DNA from 3 places in the Yersinia aldovae 670-83 genome. Region 3 is predicted to be linked to each of the others. Evidence: predicted binding sites of a transcription regulator. Region 3 holds the regulator's gene; each other region holds the start of a gene.

Region 1 (6,769 bases), 480 kb from region 3:
CGCGGATAAGCGCATCGCGGGTTGGCTTATCTGGAATACGCAATAGTGCTTCGGCCAAACACATCAAAGCCACGCCTTCCTGTGAAGAAAGGGAGAATTCTTGTAGCAAGCCTTGCACCATGCCCGCACGGCCATTAGCGCTTTTCTGATTACGCAGTTTCTCCGCAATGGAATAGGCCAACTTATGGGTTGCCAGTGCCACATCTTCTGGCAGCCGGGCTTGTTCCAATAACATTGGAATAGCTTCAGTTTCCGGGCGGCGGTAGGCCGCAGTGATAGCAGCACGGATAACGGACTGAGGTAGAACTTGTTCTGCAAAATCAAGGAATGGCTGGTGGGTGCTTTCATCAGTTTGCGGCATAATGTCGTCCGCTTCTTGGATAGCGGCGCTATTAACTAGCGGAAGTTCCGGTATTTCACTGTTGGTTTCCAGCCGTTCCAAATAGTTAAAAATAGCCTGCTTAATTAGCCAGTGCGGTGTGCGGTCAATTTTTTGTGCTGCGCCCTTGATGCGATCGCGTGTCGCTTCGTCAAGTTTTACACCCATCGTAGTGCTGCCCATACTGTCCGGCTCCTTTATTTTAATAAGGGAAGTTATCGTTTCAATCCTGACAATATTAGTCATGTTGCAACTTTGTGCAACCGTGTTAAATAAGTCATGTGAGTGAAGTGTGAATTCAGTCTTGTTTTTAACAATTCACTCGGTCATGGCGGGGGCTGAATATTATGTGTAGTAAGTATTATTGCTAACAATGGCAGGTGGAGTCAGGCATTAACCTAAGGTGCAACTCATTTTGTAATGGAAGGTGTAACTTTTTACGGTGCGTAATGTGATATAGGGTGAATTTTTTGTAAAATTTTTGTTGAAGTTGTTGTGGTAAGTGAAAGGAGTCCTCTAGGATAGCAACCGCGAGATATCCATTCGCTTGCGAATAGTTGTTATGGATAGTTCACCTGTTGCTAATTATTCTTCTCTGGTGTAATTCAGTGTCATGTTCCGACAGGGGAGCCAGAGGTAGGCATAAAATCGCCTTAGCGAAAACGACTAAAAATAGCGAAATGTATTAAAACGATAATACGCACTATGGAGATGCTTCATGATGATGAATACACCAATGTTGGTGACTTTTTTAATTTACATTTTTGGCATGATATTAATTGGCCTAATGGCTTACCGGGCAACCAATAACTTTGATGATTATATTTTGGGCGGACGAAGTTTAGGCAGTGTGGTTACCGCATTATCTGCCGGGGCTTCTGATATGAGTGGTTGGCTATTAATGGGGTTACCGGGCGCTATTTTCCTCTCCGGTATTTCCGAAAGCTGGATAGCTATTGGTCTGGTCATTGGCGCTTATTTTAACTGGAAACTGGTTGCTGGCCGTCTACGGGTTCATACCGAGGCCAATAATAATGCCTTGACCCTGCCTGATTATTTTACCAGCCGTTTTGAAGACAAGAGTAAATTACTGCGGGTAATATCGGCGGTGGTCATTTTAGTGTTCTTTACTATTTATTGTGCTTCAGGGATTGTCGCCGGTGCGCGTCTATTCGAAAGCACTTTTGGCCTCAGTTATGGCACGGCCTTATGGGCGGGTGCTGCGGCAACGATTGCTTATACCTTTATTGGTGGTTTCCTCGCAGTCAGTTGGACGGATACTGTGCAGGCGACTTTAATGATTTTTGCCCTGATCCTGACGCCGATTATTGTTATTTTGGCGGTGGGTGGCATCGATACTTCGATGATGGTGATTACCGCTAAAAACCCGGCAAATGTCGATATGTTTAAAGGGCTTAATCTGGTTGCGATCCTCTCGCTGCTTGGCTGGGGCTTGGGTTATTTTGGACAACCGCATATCCTGGCTCGCTTTATGGCGGCAGACTCGCACCGGACTATCCGTAGCGCGCGCCGCATCAGTATGACCTGGATGATTCTTTGTCTGGCAGGGACTATCGCGGTGGGCTTCTTCGGTATTGCTTACTTTGAAAATCATCCAGAACAGGCGGGAAATGTCACTCAAAATGGCGAGAGAGTATTCATTGAATTAGCTAAATTACTGTTCAATCCGTGGATCGCCGGTATTTTGCTTTCAGCTATTTTGGCTGCGGTCATGAGCACTCTAAGTTGCCAGTTACTGGTGTGCTCAAGTGCACTAACGGAAGATTTGTACAAAGCTTTCCTGCGTAAAAAAGCCAGCCAAAAAGAGTTAGTGTGGGTTGGGCGTGTGATGGTGCTGTTGGTGGCGTTGATTGCCATTGCGCTGGCGGCAGACCCAAACAACCGGGTCTTGGGCTTGGTGAGTTATGCATGGGCGGGCTTTGGTGCTGCATTTGGCCCGGTGGTATTAATTTCAGTAATGTGGCCACGCATGACCCGTAACGGTGCGCTGGCTGGGATGTTGATTGGGGCTATCACGGTTATCGTCTGGAAACAGTATGCGTGGCTGGATTTGTACGAGATTATCCCAGGCTTCCTGTTTGCCAGTATTGCCATTGTGGTCGTTAGCCTAATGGGCAGCACGCCGAGCAAGACAATTACTGAACGTTTCCGTCAAGCAGAAGCTGAATTCAAGACGGTATAATCCCGCGACGGGGTTTACTTAATTAAACGTACTCGCGCTAATCATGGCCTCCTGTCACGCAGGAGGCCATTTTTTAGTTGAAATTGTTTATTGTCGATGGCTGTTTTCGCGGGAAAATAGATTTTGCAGTAAATCCTATCTCAATGAATTATCTTGTTATTTAACTGGGCAGAAACAACTTGCCACAGTTTGGTTAACAATATTCTTATTCCGCCTCTTGAATTTCTTTTGCTTAGAATGATAATCACTATCGTTTTTAGTTTTACTTTTCTTTACGTAAATCGACGCTATCTATCATTACACATTTATACCCATATCCACCGCAGGGGTGTTCAGCATGTTTGTCCCATTTCTTATTATGTTTCGTGAAGGGCTGGAAGCCGCGCTGATTGTTAGCCTGATCGCCAGTTACCTTAAACGTACTCAACGCGGTCAATGGATGGGCGCTGTATGGATTGGTGTCGTGACAGCCGCAGTGCTTTGCCTGGCTATCGGCATTTTTATCAATGAAACCACCGGCGAGTTTCCGCAGAAACAGCAAGAGCTGTTTGAAGGTATTATTGCGATGGTGGCAGTTTGCATTTTAACTTATATGGTTTTCTGGATGCGCAAAGTATCCAGGTCAGTCAAAGTCCATCTGGAAGGGGCGATTGACCATGCATTAAGTTCTGGCCGTGGTCAGGGCTGGGCATTGGTGGCAATGGTCTTTTTTGCTGTGGCCCGTGAAGGGCTTGAGTCAGTTTTCTTCTTACTGGCAGCTTTCCAGCAGGATGTTGGAATTGGCGCACCGATCGGTGCAATACTGGGGCTGAGCTGCGCCATTCTGGTCGGTATGGCCATCTACTGGGGCGGTATTAAGCTGCACTTGGCTAAATTCTTTAAATGGACCAGTCTGTTTATCTTGTTTGTCGCTGCGGGTCTGGCTGCCGGGGCGATTAGAGCCTTCCATGAGGCAGGTTTGTGGAACCATTTCCAAGACATTGCTTTCAATCTGACGGCGGTACTTTCCACCCATTCACTGCTTGGCACCTTCCTTGAGGGCATGTTTGGCTATCAGGAAGCGCCGACAGTCAGTGAAGTCGCGGTTTACTCTATCTATCTGATTCCGGCATTGATTTTCTTTTTCCTTCCACCACGCACCACGGCGGCCTCAACCGCATCTGTTGCGCAGAAAACTAACCAATAATTCAGGGATTTTCACATGTCTAACCGGTTCTTCCGTCGCACTGCCTTACACGCCGCGTTGTTGGCTCTGCCTGCTGTGGCTATCAACGTACAAGCGGCTGATATTCCACAAGTTAAAATTACCGTTAATGATAAACAATGTGAACCAATGATGTTGTCTATTCCTGCCGGTAAAACCCAGTTTATTGTGCACAATGCCAGCCAAAAGGGGCTGGAGTGGGAAATCCTCAAAGGGGTGATGGTGGTTGAGGAGCGTGAGAATATCGCGCCGGGCTTTACCCAGAAAATGACCGCCAATTTGGAACCGGGTGAATACGATATGACGTGCGGCTTACTGAGCAATCCAAAAGGGACGCTGACCGTCACTGCGGTGGGCGATCACACGGCGGTAAAACCAGATGCGATGGCACTGGTTGGGCCGATTGCTGAGTATAAAGTCTATGTAACACAAGAAGTCGCTCAGTTGGTGACCCAAACCAAAGCTTTTACTGATGCAATCAAAAACGGTGATCTGGCATTGGCGCGCAAGTTGTATGCACCAACACGTCAGCACTATGAGCGTATTGAGCCGATCGCCGAATTGTTCTCAGATTTGGATGGTAGCATTGATGCCCGTGAAGACGATTTTGAGCAGAAAGCGGCTGATCCGAAATTTACCGGGTTCCACCGTTTAGAGAAAATCCTGTTTGGTGACAACACCACCAAAGGCGCGGATAAATTCGCCGACCAACTGTATCAGGACACGCGAGAACTGCAAAAACGTATTACTCACCTGACATTCGCACCGAACAAGGTGGTAGGTGGAGCCGCCGGTCTGATTGAGGAAGTTGCCGCCAGCAAAATTAGCGGTGAAGAAGACCGTTATAGCCGCACAGATTTGTGGGATTTTCAGGCTAACGTCGATGGCGCACAGAAAATTGTTAATCTGCTGCGGCCATTACTGGAAAAAGCCGATAAGCCGTTGTTGGATAAAATTGATGCCAACTTTAAAACGGTTGATAGCGTGCTGGCGAAATACCGTACCAAAGAGGGCTATGAATCCTACGAGAAGTTAACCGATGCTGACCGTAATGCCATGAAAGGGCCGATTACAGCGCTGGCGGAAGACCTGGCTCAACTGCGTGGTGTATTAGGTCTGGATTAAGGTTGGTTAAGATGAATAAGAAAACCGGCCCGCAATACGGGCCGTATCCACAGGATAATGGGGCGGCTTTGCCGTCCCGGCGGCGTTTACTGCTCGGTATGGGCATGATGAGTGGGGCATTGGCGCTCGGCGGGGCAAAAATAGCTCGCGCGGCGGATTGCACTGCACCCGAATCTGCACCCGCGCAAGATGAGCGCTGGCAGAAACACCCTTTTTACGGCCCGCATCAGGCTGGAGTATTAACCTCGCAGCAGGCGGCGATGATGCTGGTGGCTTTTGATGTTTTGGCCACAGACAAAGCGGCTCTGACGCGTTTATTCAAACTGCTGACTGAGCGACTGGCCTTTCTGACGCGTGGTGGTCATGCGCCCGCGGTAGATGCCAAGTTACCGCCGCTGGATTCCGGGATTATGGGGCCGGAAATTTATCCCGATAACCTGACCATCACGGTTTCTGTCGGTGACTCGTTGTTTGACGAGCGTTTTGGTTTACAGGGGCAAAAACCACTGCGGCTACAGAAAATGACCCGTTTTCCCAATGATTCACTGGATGCTGGTTTATGTCATGGTGATATCTTGCTACAAATCTGTGCCAACACCAATGAAACCGTCATTCATGCGCTGCGCGATATTATTAAGCACACGCCGGACTTACTTAGCGTGCGCTGGAAGCGCGAAGGCTTTATTTCTGCTCACGCAGCTCGCAGTAAAGGCAAAGAGACGCCGATCAACTTGTTGGGTTTTAAAGACGGTACTGCCAACCCTAAAACCAGCAATAAGCCGCTGATCAATCAAGTGGTCTGGGTTCAGAAAAATGCCGGAGAACCAGATTGGGCCGTGGGCGGTAGTTATCAGGCTGCACGGATTATTCGCTTTAAAGTTGAGTTTTGGGACCGTACGCCATTACAGGAGCAGCAAACCATTTTTGGCCGCGATAAGCACAGCGGCGCGCCATTGGGGATGGTTTATGAACATGATGAGCCAGATTATGCCCAAGACCCTGACGGCAAAGTCATTAAAATGGATGCGCATATTCGTTTGGCAAACCCACGGACGGCAGAAACCCAGAATAACCTGATGTTACGTCGTGGTTACAGTTACTCATTAGGCGTTTCAAATTCGGGACAACTGGATATGGGGTTGTTGTTTATCTGCTACCAGTCTGATTTGGAGAAAGCATTCCTGGCGGTGCAAAACCGCCTCAATGGTGAGGCGCTGGAAGAGTATGTTAAACCGATCGGCGGGGGATACTTCTTCGTCTTACCGGGTGTGGTGGATGCCAACCACTATTTAGCACAAAGGCTACTTGAATCCTGAGCTTGAAATCAAGCACCACTTTAGTGGTGCTTTTCATGATAATTCAACGGGTTAATTTAGCGGTGATCTTCGCCACATGTTCGCCCTGGAAACGGGCGATGGCGAGTTCCTCAGCGCTTGGCTGGCGAGAACCATCACCACCTGCAATCGTGGTAGCCCCGTAAGGAGTGCCGCCGCGCGTCTGCGAAACATCGAACAATTCTTTAGCGCCATAGCCGATAGGCACAATAATAAAACCGTGGTGTGCCAGTGTCGTCCAGGTGGAGGTAATAGTGTGTTCCTGGCCACCGCCAGTACCGGTTGAGGCAAATACGCTGGCGACTTTACCGAACAATGCGCCAGACGCCCATAAGCCACCGGTTTGGTCAAGAAAAGTGCGCATCTGCCCGGCCATATTACCAAAGCGGGTTGGGGTGCCGAAAATGATACCATCGTAGTCAGCCAGTTCCTTTGGGGTGGCGACTGGCGCTTGTTGGTGGGTTTTACCGCCTGCATTCGCGAAAGCCTCCGGTGGCATGGTTTCCGGCACCCGCTTGATGGTC
Region 2 (6,769 bases), 2.1 Mb from region 3:
GGGAAAGCGAAATCCTTTGATGTTGCATAATCTGGTTTTTTCGCTAATTCAATTAGGTGATAAACAGTATGCTAAAAAGATTATTATTGCGGAAAAAATGGCAAAAGATCCAGATGAGTTAATATTAGCACTAAGTCAGGTAGATAATCTTAGTCAGCAGAAACTACCAACAAGGGACTATGATGAGTAGAGTGAAATTATATTTTATTCGTTCAAATAGAGGGGCTATTCACATTGAGTTTTCAATTGTAATCATTTTATTCTTATTTACCTTACTATCTTGCGCGGAAATAGCACGTTTGCTATATATCTCTGCCAGTCTGGATCTGGCCGTTTCAGAAGCTGCCAAGTCGGCTAAAAATAAAGAGAAAGATGATAACACAACTTATCAAGAGGCATTCCAGGAAAAGTTAATATCTCAACAGGGGGTGTTTTGTTCATTTATAACAAACAATAACTCTGCCGTTATCGATATTAATTTCAGTAACAGTATCACAGGAATAATTAACTCCGATTCAAATGCATCCGTTAATAGAATAAATACAATATACAACAATGAAATATTGGCTCGTTATACAGTGAATTATACTTACCAACCTGTATTTCTTCCTTTTAATTCTATTTTTACTGATACTTTACTGCGGCGTGAGGTGATCTTTGTACAGGAAAAATAATTATAATACTTTTATAAAGAACAATAACGGTCAGATTATTATCGAGTTTATACTTGTTGTTTCAATTATTGCACTACTTATTAAATTATTGATTTCAATAACACAATACCAGTCAACTGTCGGTAAATTAGATCGTATTTCATATTCAATTGCTGGAATCGTACGGGAACGAGAGAGATTATATGATAACAGCACTCTATTAACACAAAATAACGTTAATGAGTTAGCAAGTTTAGCGAACCACATGCTATCCGGTTCAGGTGTATCTGCTAGAGATCTGGCGATAACTATAGAAACATTACATTTTAACCCAGTAAGTTCTGCTGCATCTGGGGATAAAACTATCGATAATGCTCATAGCTTGGAACTTAGCGTCGGAACCTGTCACCCAGCCAGATCATTACGTGAAATGGCCAATTTATCGCCCTACAGTAATCGTGGCCGCTGGATGCCGCTATATCAGGTGACATTATGCTTACCTGCACCTGAGTGGTATCGCCTGGGAGGAACAATTCCCACGATGACATCATCTGCTATAACTATCGAACGATCATCAGTCAGGAATACTGATTAGATAATCCATGATTAAAGGGAATTTATGTTCAAGAATAAGGCTATTCGTTTTAAACAATATTCAGTGGGAATATTTATAAAAGATGAAACAGGTGCCATTTTATGGCCATTTATTATATTTCTACCACTTTTTATTGGGCTATTATACTTATCTTTTGAGATTTCACATTATTTGCAAAAAGCAGCTAAGCTTTCAGATGCTATTGAGCAAGCAACATTAGCACTAACAATAGAAAATAACACTAATAATCCAGATGAGACTCAAACTGAGAAGAATATTTCATTGGTAAATGCTTATGCTAGAGCTTACCTTCCATCTGAAAGCTTCTCTGCTCCGGTGATTGATATCATTTCTCACCCCAATCATATAGAATATCGGGCAGCAACCACCCTGAATTATACACCTAAATTCTTGACCAAAGAACTTATTACTAATATTGATGGAAGAATAATCGTGGCAGATAATGGTGTAGCCATAAAGAATAAATTCACATCGCCTGGAGAAATAACTGATGTGGTTTTTGTCGTGGATTACTCCGTCTCAATGGATGGTAATTTTGGTGATGAAAAAAAAACAACTAAAATACAAGAATTAAGAAGAATATTTGAAGATTTAAATAATACCATATTGAAAAATAATAATATTCACACTATTGGATTTGTTCCTTTTTCATGGGGGACGAAGGAAATGATCGGGAAAGGTATACATAGAAAAATATATTGTCACTTTCCTTTTGTTCCTAAGATACCCATGCCACCTAGCTATTATCTGGGAGATTTAAACAGTTATAACCCAGCGAAAGAATTAACTGATGCGGTAAAAAACAATATTGATTATGATGCAACTATTAAGTCTATAACTGCAAATTATAACTTTATTAACATACCTATAGATGATATTAAACCTAGTTCTTTTTGTTTAAAAGGTTCTGATGCCTACACTTTAAGATCTGATGATATAACAAATGATAATATTCAAGAAAATATAGAACATGATGTCAATGGGTTGACATTAATAAGTTCAGGAATATTAGTTGCGAATGACATATTTAGAAAAGACAGTAAGAATAAAGATAAACTAATGATTATTATCTCTGATGGTAATGATCAGGAGATTTCTTCAGACCTTACTCAAGAGAAAATAACCAAAACACTTATAGAAAAAGGCATGTGTGAAAGAATAAAGGAAAATAATATCAGAATGGTATTTATTGGCATTGCGTATACCGTTAAAGAGATTGAGTGGGAAGACTGCGTCGGTAAGAGGAATTATTATGAAGCGCAAAATGCCCATGAACTGGAAGCTGACCTACGGCAAGCATTAGAGACAATAGAAGCCAGTGAGGTGGGCCGCAATATCCCTAAAAATTAATGTCAGGCGCGGTTGTCACAACCGCGCCTGTTGCAGACTATTTTGCACCGCCCGCTTCCATTCCGACTAATCCAACCTTGAGATAACCCGATTTACGCAGTGCATCCATCACACTCATCAGTGTCTCATAATCCACCACTTTATCTGCCTGGAAGAAGATGGTGGTTTCTTTATTAGAGTGAGTCGCCTTGTCCAGCATAGCAGCCAGTGAGTCGCGATCCACCGACTGGTCACCGACGAACAACTGGTTATCAGCTTTAACTGTCAGAAATACCGGTTTCTCTGGCCGTGGTTGTGGCACCGCAGAGGATGCAGGTAAATCGACTTTAATATCTACCGTTGCTAATGGTGCCGCCACCATAAAGATAATCAACAGCACCAGCATCACATCGATAAAGGGGGTTACATTAATTTCGTGCAATTCACCGCTTTCATCGAGGTTGTCATTCATCCGCATGGCCATAAATTACCCCGCACGCAATTGGTGAGGATGTTTTGATGACTTTGCTTCTGCACTGCTGCACAAATCCAGATCACGGCTCAACAGCAGTAACACCTGAGCCGCAACATCCCCTACTTGAGCACGGTAACTGCCAATCAAGCGGGCAAAAATGTTGTAGATAACGACCGCTGGGATTGCCGCAACCAAACCTAATGCGGTTGCCAGCAGAGCTTCAGCGATACCCGGAGCGACGACAGCCAAATTGGTCGTTTGTGAATGAGCAATACCGATAAAGCTGTTCATAATGCCCCAAACCGTACCGAACAAGCCGACAAATGGTGAGATAGCACCGATCGTAGCCAAGAAACCATTACCTTTGCCCATTTGCCGGCCAATTGCCGCCACGCGACGTTCTAAACGAAACGCGGTACGTTCTTTAATACCATTATTGTCGTCAGACTCTGCCGATAGCAGACGCTCATTTTGTGCTTCACGCAGTAGCAATCCGCTGATGCTATCTGCGGTAAACGCCTCAGCACGTTCTGATGCAGTATCAAGATCGGTAACCGCACCAATCACTTCGTATTCTTGCTGCAAACGGCGGCGCGCACGGAACAATTCAGTGCCTTTTGAGAACAGAATGGTCCAGGTCACGATGGATGCTAACACCAAACCAATCATTACCCCTTTAACCACAACGTCTGCGTGCTGATACATACCCCAGACAGATAAGTCCATCGCCAACCCTTGTGGCACAGGTTGAATCATCGGTGCCGGGCTTGCCGGTGCGATTGCCTCGGCTGATGTCGCCGCGACTGATGTAATCTCTGGTGCAGGTAATGGTGTTGAAGTTGCCGCTGTTGGTGCGGCAACTGTGGTAGCAATGCTGTTGCTATTACCCGGTGCGGCCTGTACCTGACCGATTAAACCGGCCACCAGTAACAGTGCCATCGCACCTTTTATCATCCGATTCTGTGCGAATGATTTATCTTTAATTTCTTTGCCAGCTATTTTCACGCTGTGCCTCCACCCTAATGTGTATTGCAATTTAAAGACCAAATCAGTTGCTGATCATATCAAACAAATGGCGGATTGATAGTAATTATCATTAGTATTTGGGCTGATTTTTTAAGAAAATTGACTAATTATTCCTGATGAAACAATTGTGTAACCTAATGGAATAGATAATAACTTCCGCCGTGTAACTGAAGTCATATGAAATATGAGGATAAGAAGTCATTGATTGAGCTGAATAACTCATTTTTTATTCCTTAATATATTCCTCGTTTCACGGCTTAAACAGAATTTCTCCAACGCTAACCGGTGGAAAACAGCGGGTCACCCTCTTTAGTTTTTTTCATGATGAAAGCGGCCCCCACACAACAACCATCATGCTAACGTAAGGAATATATCCCAAAATGCATCTGGCTAATAAACGATAGGCCAGGCTTATAAAAAGGTGACAACGCTATATGTCTGCAAACAAAAAAAGCACAGAAAAGCTGGAAACTACATTAGTGACTGCGGGTAGACGTAAGAAATTCACCCAAGGCTCGGTGAATAGCGTGATCCAACGGGCATCATCGATCGTTTTCGACTCACTTGAAGCGAAAAAACAGGCCACCATCAATCGCGGAAAAGGTGAACTATTTTATGGCCGCAGAGGCACGCTGACCCACTTCTCCTTACAAGAAGCAATGACTGAGCTGGAAGGCGGCGCGGGTTGTGTGCTCTATCCTTGTGGAGCCGCCGCGATCAGCAATGCGATTTTATCGTTTGTCTCCGCAGGCGACCATGTGCTGATGACCGGTTCAGCTTATGAGCCAGCACAGAGTTTCTGCGACAAAATTTTATCGCGTCTGAATGTCACTACCACCTATTTTGATCCGATGATTGGGGCTGAGATAGCCTCCCTCATCACGCCGGCAACTCGCGTGGTATTTCTTGAATCTCCCAGCTCCATCACGATGGAAATACAAGATATTCCCGCAATAGTGAACGCTATCCGTGGGGTTGCGCCGGAAGTGATTATCATGATGGACAATACCTGGGCGGCAGGTGTGCTGTTTAAAGCGCTGGATTTTGATATCGATATCTCTATCCAATCAGGAACGAAATATATTATTGGCCATTCCGATGCCATGCTGGGGATAGCGGTTGCCAATGCCCGCTGTTGGGAGCAACTGCGGGAAGACTCTTATCTGATGGGGCAAATGGTTGATGCGGATACCGCCTATCTTGCTAGCCGCGGCTTGCGTACTTTAGGCGTCCGGCTGAAACAGCATGAGAAAAGCAGTCTCGAGATTGCCCAGTGGCTCGCTCAACGCCCTGAAGTCGCGGCGGTTTACCACCCGGCATTGCCCGATTGCAAAGGTCATGAGTTCTATAAACGAGACTTCAATGGTTGTAATGGTTTATTTTCGTTCGAGTTAAAAGAAGCATTGAGCCAGCAGCAGCTCGAGGCTTATCTTGATAACTTCACTCACTTCAGTATGGCCTTCTCATGGGGCGGTTTTGAATCATTGATTTTAGGCTATCAACCCAAAGACATCCGAGCTATACGCAAATATGACCGTGCTGACATCAAAGGAACATTAATTCGCCTACATATTGGTCTGGAGAATGTGCAAGACTTGCAGAGTGATTTAGCTGCTGGATTTGAACGTATCCAAAGCGCCAAAAACTAAGCAGCGAATACCTTGAATGCGCGGCAACACTCCCCGCGCATTTATTACTGCTTACATAAAAACATCAACCGCACGTATATAGCCCCGCAAAAATTTGGTTAATGAGGATAAGATCAATGTGGATTGGCGTCATTGCAGATACACTAGCAGCAGTTCCGACCAACGATATCCTCACACGATAGGCACACAGGAAGAGAAATGGATGTATTACGCGAAATCCTTCATGCCCTTTGGCAGCAGGATTTTAGTAAACTGGCAGACCCCAATGTGATTTGGGTCATTTACGGCATACTTTTTACCACGTTATTTTTAGAAAATGGCCTGCTCCCCGCCTCTTTTCTTCCCGGCGATAGCTTGCTGTTATTAGCCGGAGCATTGATAGCCAAAGGTGTGATGAGCTTTTTGCCGACGATAATCATTCTAACCGCAGCAGCCAGCCTGGGCTGTTGGTTAAGTTACCTGCAAGGGTTGTGGTTAGGGGATACCAAAGTGGTCAAAAAGTGGCTGTTGCAGCTCCCTCTTCAGTATCGGCAACGCGCCCATACCCTCTTTGTGCGCCACGGGTTAGCGGCTCTGATCATTGGCCGTTTTCTGGCATTTGTACGCACCTTACTGCCGACGCTTGCCGGTATCTCCGGTCTGAATAGTGCGCGGTTTCAATTCTTTAACTGGCTCAGTGGGCTGTTATGGGTCGGTAGCGTCGTTGGGTTAGGCTTCGCCCTCAGCCATATTCCACTCGTTAAACACTATGAAAATCAGGTAATGACAGTATTGATGATTTTGCCTCTCGTGTTACTGTTGGCAGGCTTGATCGGCACACTGATTTTAGTGTGGTGCAAACGTAAAAGCGTGACAGAGTAGGCGGTCTTTCCGATCCCGATACTTACCGTTATTCAAGCAAAAACGGCGTTCAATACGCCGTTTCGTTGCTGAAATTAAACGGTATCACAATCAGTTGGTTCTCAACTTGGCAACTTCCTCACTCGGTGTATGGCCGAAATAACGTTTAAATTCTCGGCTA
Region 3 (6,769 bases):
CTCCTGTACCAGCGCAGCATTTTGCTGCGTCACGCTGTCCATTTCAGCCACCGCCTGCCCGACCTGACTGATACCTTTACTTTGCTCATCAGAAGCCGAGGCTATTTCCCCCATTAAATCAGTCACATTAGTAATCGAACGGACAATTTCATCCATCGTAACTCCCGCACTTTCCACCAACGCCGAACCACTGCTGACACGGTTGACCGACTCATTGATCAAGCCATCAATCTCCTTCGCCGCTTGCGCGCTGCGTTGGGCCAGGTTACGCACTTCACTGGCTACCACGGCAAAACCACGGCCCTGTTCGCCCGCTCTTGCCGCCTCCACTGCCGCATTCAGCGCCAGAATGTTAGTTTGAAAAGCAATGCTGTTAATGACAGTAGTTATGTCAGCTATTTTTCGTGAACTGGCAGAAATCTCATTCATGGTGTTAACCACATCCGCCACCAGCAACCCGCCCTTTTTCGCCGTCGCAGAGGCACTCGCTGCAAGTTGGCTGGCATGATGTGCGTTATCCGCATTGTGTTTTACGGTCGCGGTGAGCTGCTCCATACTCGCTGCCGTCTCTTCCAATGCCGCCGCTTGCTGTTCGGTGCGGGATGACAAATCAGTATTACCGGCTGAAATCTCAGCGGCACCGTGATAAATACCGTCGGTACTGCTACGAATCGTCTGAACCGTGTTCACCAGACTGGTTTGTACATCGCGCAAAAGCGGAAATAACCGCCCAACACAGTTTCGACCAAAATCGGTGATAGGCTGACCAAGCTGACCGGAAGCAATCACCCGGAAATGCTCGCGGATCTCATCCAACGGGCGCACCAGGTTCGCCACCAGATAACGATCCGTCGCTAATAAAATCAACAAGCCAGCAACCAAAGCAGAGATAAGCGTGACGCTACTCACTTTTGTCAGATGTGAGAATTGTTCTTTAGCCACCCCGATAGCTTTTGATGCCGACTGATTAAAGCTTTCTGCCACGGAACCATATTGGCGGCTCAAGGCAGGCACGGTTTTCTTGGCCAATTCTTGATACGCGGCACTATTGTTATCCATCGCGGCCTGATAAAGCGGGGTAACACCCTGCTCAATTAATCCGCTCCATCCATCAATAACCCCAGTGACTAGTACAGGATCAATTTGTGCATGGTCGACAGCTTTAAACTCTGCCAGTTTTTTTTTCAAATTCTCCAGGGCGACATTCGATGATTTCAGTTCTTTGTCTGCATCCGCGATATTACCGTTTTGGCGATAATCCACTGAGCGGGCAAGCCGTGTCACCATACGGAAATACTGATCGGTTCCCTGATTCACCAAATTCATGTTTTCTACCAACACACTGTTCGCATTGGATGATTGTGTTAATTGATTCAGTGATAGCAATGTATAAGCTGATACGCCGCCCCAGAGCAGGCAAAATATGCCAAGAACCCAAAGTAAAGCCACCCTGATGCTAATATTTTTTAAAAACTGCATGTGCGTTCCCCTTATATAACGGATGATTGCCGTTAGAGACTCTGGTGTTATTTGATGACCGAAAAGCAGTAAAGTACGTCCATACAGCTAACGATAGCTCCTTTACCGGCAGACTTTCATCTGACGAATTTCCCCTGGCACCGCAAATTGCAACCATTCGGCTACACAACGGTTATCGGCAACGGCGTTGTAAGGTTGAGTGACTCGCGAAAATTTAATATCGCATAAACTTGATATCAGCCTGATGCTGTTTTCTGGCATTATGTTGCCCTATCGAAATGTGCTATATTATTGGGCATAACGCTCAAAAATCAGCATAACTATTTGAATTTAAAAGGTATTAAGTTATATGGCAACTGTAGGCATTTTCTTTGGCAGCGATACTGGCAATACTGAAAACATTGCCAAGATGATCCAAAAGCAACTGGGCAAAGAGGTTGCTGAGGTTCATGACATTGCCAAAAGCAGTAAAGAAGATTTAGAAGGCTTCGATATTCTGCTGATCGGTATTCCAACCTGGTATTACGGTGAAGCGCAGTGTGACTGGGATGATTTCTTCCCAACCCTGGAAGAGATCGATTTCAACGGCAAGCTGGTAGCATTGTTCGGTTGCGGTGATCAGGAAGATTACGCCGAGTATTTCTGTGATGCGATGGGGACAGTGCGCGATATCATCGAACCGCGTGGTGCTGCTATCGTCGGTCACTGGCCAACCGCAGGCTACCATTTTGAAGCCTCTAAAGGCCTGGCTGATGACGACCACTTTATTGGTCTGGCAATCGATGAAGACCGTCAGCCAGAGTTGACCAATGAACGTGTTCACGCTTGGGTAAAACAGATCAGTGAAGAACTGAATTTGGCCGAGATCGTCGGTTAATTTGGTATATCGGAAACGCTGTGATGGTATCTTTTATATACAATCAGGCGTTTCCGCCCTCTTTTAAGCACGCTTGCTTCGCGTAAAATAATCTCTTTCGCCCTGAATAGCCCACCAAACATGTGTGGCTATGTCTGCCGGGTAAATTTGCTCTGTTAAGCGGCCCACAAATCCGCACCATCATCGGTGTAAAATGAAAATAAACGGCTACAAATTTGTAACTTTATTTGTAGCCACTGTACACTTGAATGATGTGTTATCCCCATTCCTCAACACACTGCATGATTAATCTTACAAAGTGTGCAATTATAACTTTGTTAACAACCACGGTTTTCATTTGGGGCTAGCAGTTCTATAATGAGACGCAATTGAGAATATTGCGCCACGGATGTCATAGGCTGAACAGCCTTAATTTGAATCGATAGTAATAGGACTGAATCCGCATGACTGACAACAACAAAGCCTTAAAAAACGCAGGCCTTAAAGTAACACTGCCCCGGCTCAAAATTCTGGAAGTGTTGCAAAACCCAGCGTGCCATCACGTCAGCGCGGAAGATCTTTATAAAAAGCTGATCGATATCGGAGAAGAGATTGGTTTGGCAACGGTTTACCGTGTGCTGAATCAGTTTGATGATGCCGGTATTGTTACCCGCCATAACTTCGAAGGCGGCAAATCAGTCTTTGAGCTGACGCAACAACATCACCATGATCACCTTATCTGTCTGGATTGCGGCAAAGTGATCGAATTTAGCAATGAATCGATTGAATCGCTGCAACGTGAAATTGCTAAACAACACGGTATCAAACTGACCAATCACAGTCTGTATCTGTACGGCCACTGTGAATCCGGTGATTGCCGTGAAAATGAGTCAGCTCACGACAAAAGATAATGCTGTTTTATCGCGTTAACTTATAAAGATTTTTAAGCACTGCTGAAATATATAACCCGCAATATGGCCGCCTTTCCCGCATGTAACCCGAGATTAGCTCGGTGGGGAGTCAGGTGGTCATTCTTATTTATACCCTTCTCCCTTAGTTACTCTCATTCATCCTATGAACCAGCGCAAGTGCTGTTCAAAATAGTTTATAACCAATTTGTTATTCGCTGGCGGCCTACCTGCAATGACTTTGGGTATAGACCTTGCGACCTGCATAAATTTAACGCAAAAAAAACCCCGGACTCGCCGGGGGAAAGCTATCAACTCAACTTCATTTAATCGACAATTCGTTGAGCTACAAATAAATCAAACAGGAGGTACATCAGACACAGCACTTATAAAGCATCAAACTTTAACCGGTTCAACGCGGCTACTGCGTTTGCCATCCGGGCTGGTCGAGCGGATCAACACCTCACCACTGACCTTAGGCTGCGCGTTGACATCATACTTCTGCCACTGCTTACCACCATCAGTTGAATACTCGATAATCAAGCCAGGCAGAGAGATATTGGCTTCCAACAGCCCGGTAACAATCCGCGCTCCCGGAACCGGCAAGCGATATGACACACCCGCTTTATCCAGTTTTGCCAGTTCGCGCTGGCCCATGATATTGGCAAAACGCTGCCAGTCACTGTCCAATGCTTTAGTATCCACCCAGTGCGTTTCGCCACCTTTATACTCGCGACCCGCTTGATAAGTCTGCTCCCATGATGCGCGATGCCAGGCACGCTCAGCCAATGGCAACACCCGTGGGAAGATCATGTATTCCATCTGCTCATCAGTACGGACGGTTTCATTCCATGACTGACCAGAGATACCCTGTACACCCGGCCACGCTTTATCGCTCTTCGCGCTAAAGTGATTGCCGTCGCGATCCACGGAGGTTTCAGCGTTTTGCGGCATGTTATTGGGAGCGAAACTAAAGACCTTAGCCTCATCAGTGAAGCGCGTTGCCCAGTAGTAGCCGCGTTCATTCGGATTAACTTCATATGGCATATCGAAATAGACATAATCCGGATTGGAAGCTACAACTTCATAGCCTTTATTGGCCCAATCATTGATAGAATCAGCCCCACCCCAGTAGAGGGTATCCCAGAAGTTGACGCCAACACGTTTGGTCGCAAACGCTTTGGCATCTTTCGCGTCTTTCAAACCATCCTGCCAGGCTTGCATCTTCTCGATACCGTGAGCATTGACCATCTTGCTGACTTCAATAGCGAAGTAGCTGGAAAGGTGCTCAACATCCTGAATCTTGCCTTGCTTGACCATGTCCTGACAGACCTGAGACTTGGCCCACGGCTTATCTTCAATACTCTTATCGATAATGCCCTTACCTGGTTCGATTGGGCCACTTTTGTCCTGGAACCCCGCCCCCAGACGAATGTTTTTCGCTTCATCACCGCCAAAGTGCCAGGTAGTCAGCGGCATTCCCGCGTCTTTATGCATCTGAGCCATTTCGCCAATCACTTTATCGACAAAGCGTTTGGACGAGTCCAGACATGGATTCAGATAGCTTTTGCGCTCATAGAACTGCACCGAGGTAGTATTAGAGTCATCCGTCGGGTCAACCAAGCGGAATTCGTTGGCTTCTTTTTCCTTACCCTGCTTCATCAGATTGTTGTAGCGCGCTTCCATCGAAACCACCGCTGCACGGGCATGTGCTGGCATATCAATCTCAGGAATGACATCAATCTGGCGCGCCTTAGCGTATTGCAAGATCTCAATATAATCGTCACGGGTAAAATGACCACTGCCCAGATTATTGCTATCCGGGCCAGAACCCAGTTGTGGCAACAGACAGGCATTTTCGGTCAAGTCATGGCAACGCTTACCACCGACATCCGTCAGTTCCGGCAAGCCTGGGATTTCAATACGCCAGCCTTCATCATCACTCAGATGGAAGTGGAATTTGTTCAGCTTATAAGCTGCCATCTGATCAAGCAGGCGCAGCACTGCATCTTTGGTTTTGAAGTTACGGCCCACATCGAGGAAAACACCACGGTATTCAAAGCGTGGCGCATCTTTCGCCTCAAGAGTAGCAATGTTCTTAGTACCGTCAGTTGGGACCAGCGAGAGAATTGATTGCAGACCATAGAATACGCCGGTTGGATCAAAACCAATCACCTGCGTGCCTTGCTCGCCAATATTCAGCTCATAAGCACCAGAAACAGCTAAATCACCTTTAAAAACGGTAGGTTGAACCCCTGTTTTTATTGGGTAACCCGCCGCGTTCATCTTCAGCCCGAGTAACTCAAAGCGCTGCTGTACCGCCTTGGCAGCCGGTTTTGGTAACGCGCTCAGATCCAGTGCCACACCGTTACTCAAATCGATATCTTGTTGATAAACCTTAACGTCCATTGGCGTCGGGATAATTTGCCCACGCAAGTTAGCCGCCGATAACGTTTTTACCGTTTCATTTTTGAGGAAACGTGATTCTGGCGTCATCAGCACGTTATTGTCGTCTTTGGTGCGCTTCCACTGCGAGTCAGTAAACGGTGTCAGATATTCACTAATATCTTCAGTATCGGTATTTTTCAGGATTTTTGGCTTGGCATCGCCAGAAGTAGCGTACCAGCGAGGCATAAAATCAGTGTCAAACAACTGCCAGTACTCACCGGTGATGGGGATTTCAACGGCCTGATTGGCAGGGAAACCCGTAAATTTGGCCGTGGGTTCAATCTTATGCAGGTCACCGGTTAGGTGAGTAATTTTAAACTGGCTGTTATCTACCGTCAGGATTTGGCGGATGCTGTGGAAGTAAATAGCCCAATCCTGGCCTTTGATTTCATCTCCCGTATTGGTCAGAGTAATAACTAACTTATTACAAGATGCCCAATCAGCCCCCAGCTTGGCACAATCCACACCATTTTCAGCAGCGCGGTTATCTAACAGTTTATAGTTAACGTTTAATGCACTGAGCTGGTCAACAGTCTGCTGATGGGTGGCATCCGCTTGTGCATACCCCATCAAACCAAAAGTCGCGGTTATCGCCGCCAATGCATTCAATCTAAATTTATTCATCACTAACCTCGTCCGTAATGGTTATTGGCTATTGCCCTAATTACTTATAGTTTAATTACTGAGACTCGTACTGCTGGCGGCTGAGTTATTGCTGCGAATTTCCTGCCACAGCTTGCCACATTGCTCGTTATAAGCCTGGCCATTGCCAGTATGAGCCGCATCAATGCAACGTTGGTAATCCAATACCCGTACCGTTTCTTTGTCAGTAAAGGCTTGATGTGCTTTTTCTTGTTTCAAGACATTCAGCACCGCTTTGCAAGGGATCAGCCTTTCCGGTTGACCTTCGCTGGCTGTCATACAGGCGCTGTAGGCTTGCTTGAGTTTGCTATCTTCCGACTGAACAGGCTGTTGTGGTGCACAGGCACTTAATCCCAACACCGCAGCAATAATAAAAAGCGTTTTCTTCATGGCAGGCACTCCATAATCCCCAGCATCACTGCCAGGGTGGGTTTAT

What was found. Region 3 encodes Fur, which represses iron uptake genes when iron is present. Its sites were predicted from a motif close to ATAATAATGAGAACNACTATCAA; they were not measured.
Region 1: the regulator Fur is predicted to act here: its motif matches at 2,814-2,836, upstream of efeU (iron uptake transporter permease EfeU).
Region 2: the regulator Fur is predicted to act here: its motif matches at 4,154-4,176, upstream of exbB (tol-pal system-associated acyl-CoA thioesterase).

What each region holds. Positions count from the first base shown of each region.
Region 1 is NZ_CP009781.1:137,594-144,362, forward strand. Features, by position in the region: gene putA (trifunctional transcriptional regulator/proline dehydrogenase/L-glutamate gamma-semialdehyde dehydrogenase) at 1-562, opposite strand, end outside; gene putP (sodium/proline symporter PutP) at 1,098-2,582, shown strand; gene efeU (iron uptake transporter permease EfeU) at 2,920-3,768, shown strand; gene efeO (iron uptake system protein EfeO) at 3,784-4,911, shown strand; gene efeB (iron uptake transporter deferrochelatase/peroxidase subunit) at 4,923-6,227, shown strand; gene wrbA (NAD(P)H:quinone oxidoreductase) at 6,271-6,769, opposite strand, start outside.
Region 2 is NZ_CP009781.1:2,075,146-2,081,914, forward strand. Features, by position in the region: gene AT01_RS09475 (tetratricopeptide repeat protein) at 1-190, shown strand, start outside; gene AT01_RS09480 (TadE/TadG family type IV pilus assembly protein) at 183-674, shown strand; gene tadF (tight adherence pilus pseudopilin TadF) at 658-1,248, shown strand; gene AT01_RS09490 (TadE/TadG family type IV pilus assembly protein) at 1,273-2,619, shown strand; gene exbD (TonB system transport protein ExbD) at 2,657-3,082, opposite strand; gene exbB (tol-pal system-associated acyl-CoA thioesterase) at 3,086-4,078, opposite strand; gene metC (cystathionine beta-lyase) at 4,534-5,748, shown strand; gene AT01_RS09510 (DedA family protein) at 5,947-6,609, shown strand; gene AT01_RS09515 (AraC family transcriptional regulator) at 6,700-6,769, opposite strand, start outside.
Region 3 is NZ_CP009781.1:4,131,256-4,138,024, reverse strand. Features, by position in the region: gene AT01_RS18600 (methyl-accepting chemotaxis protein) at 1-1,479, opposite strand, end outside; gene fldA (flavodoxin FldA) at 1,829-2,356, shown strand; gene fur (ferric iron uptake transcriptional regulator) at 2,800-3,246, shown strand; gene AT01_RS18585 (beta-N-acetylhexosaminidase) at 3,640-6,315, opposite strand; gene chiQ (ChiQ/YbfN family lipoprotein) at 6,367-6,723, opposite strand.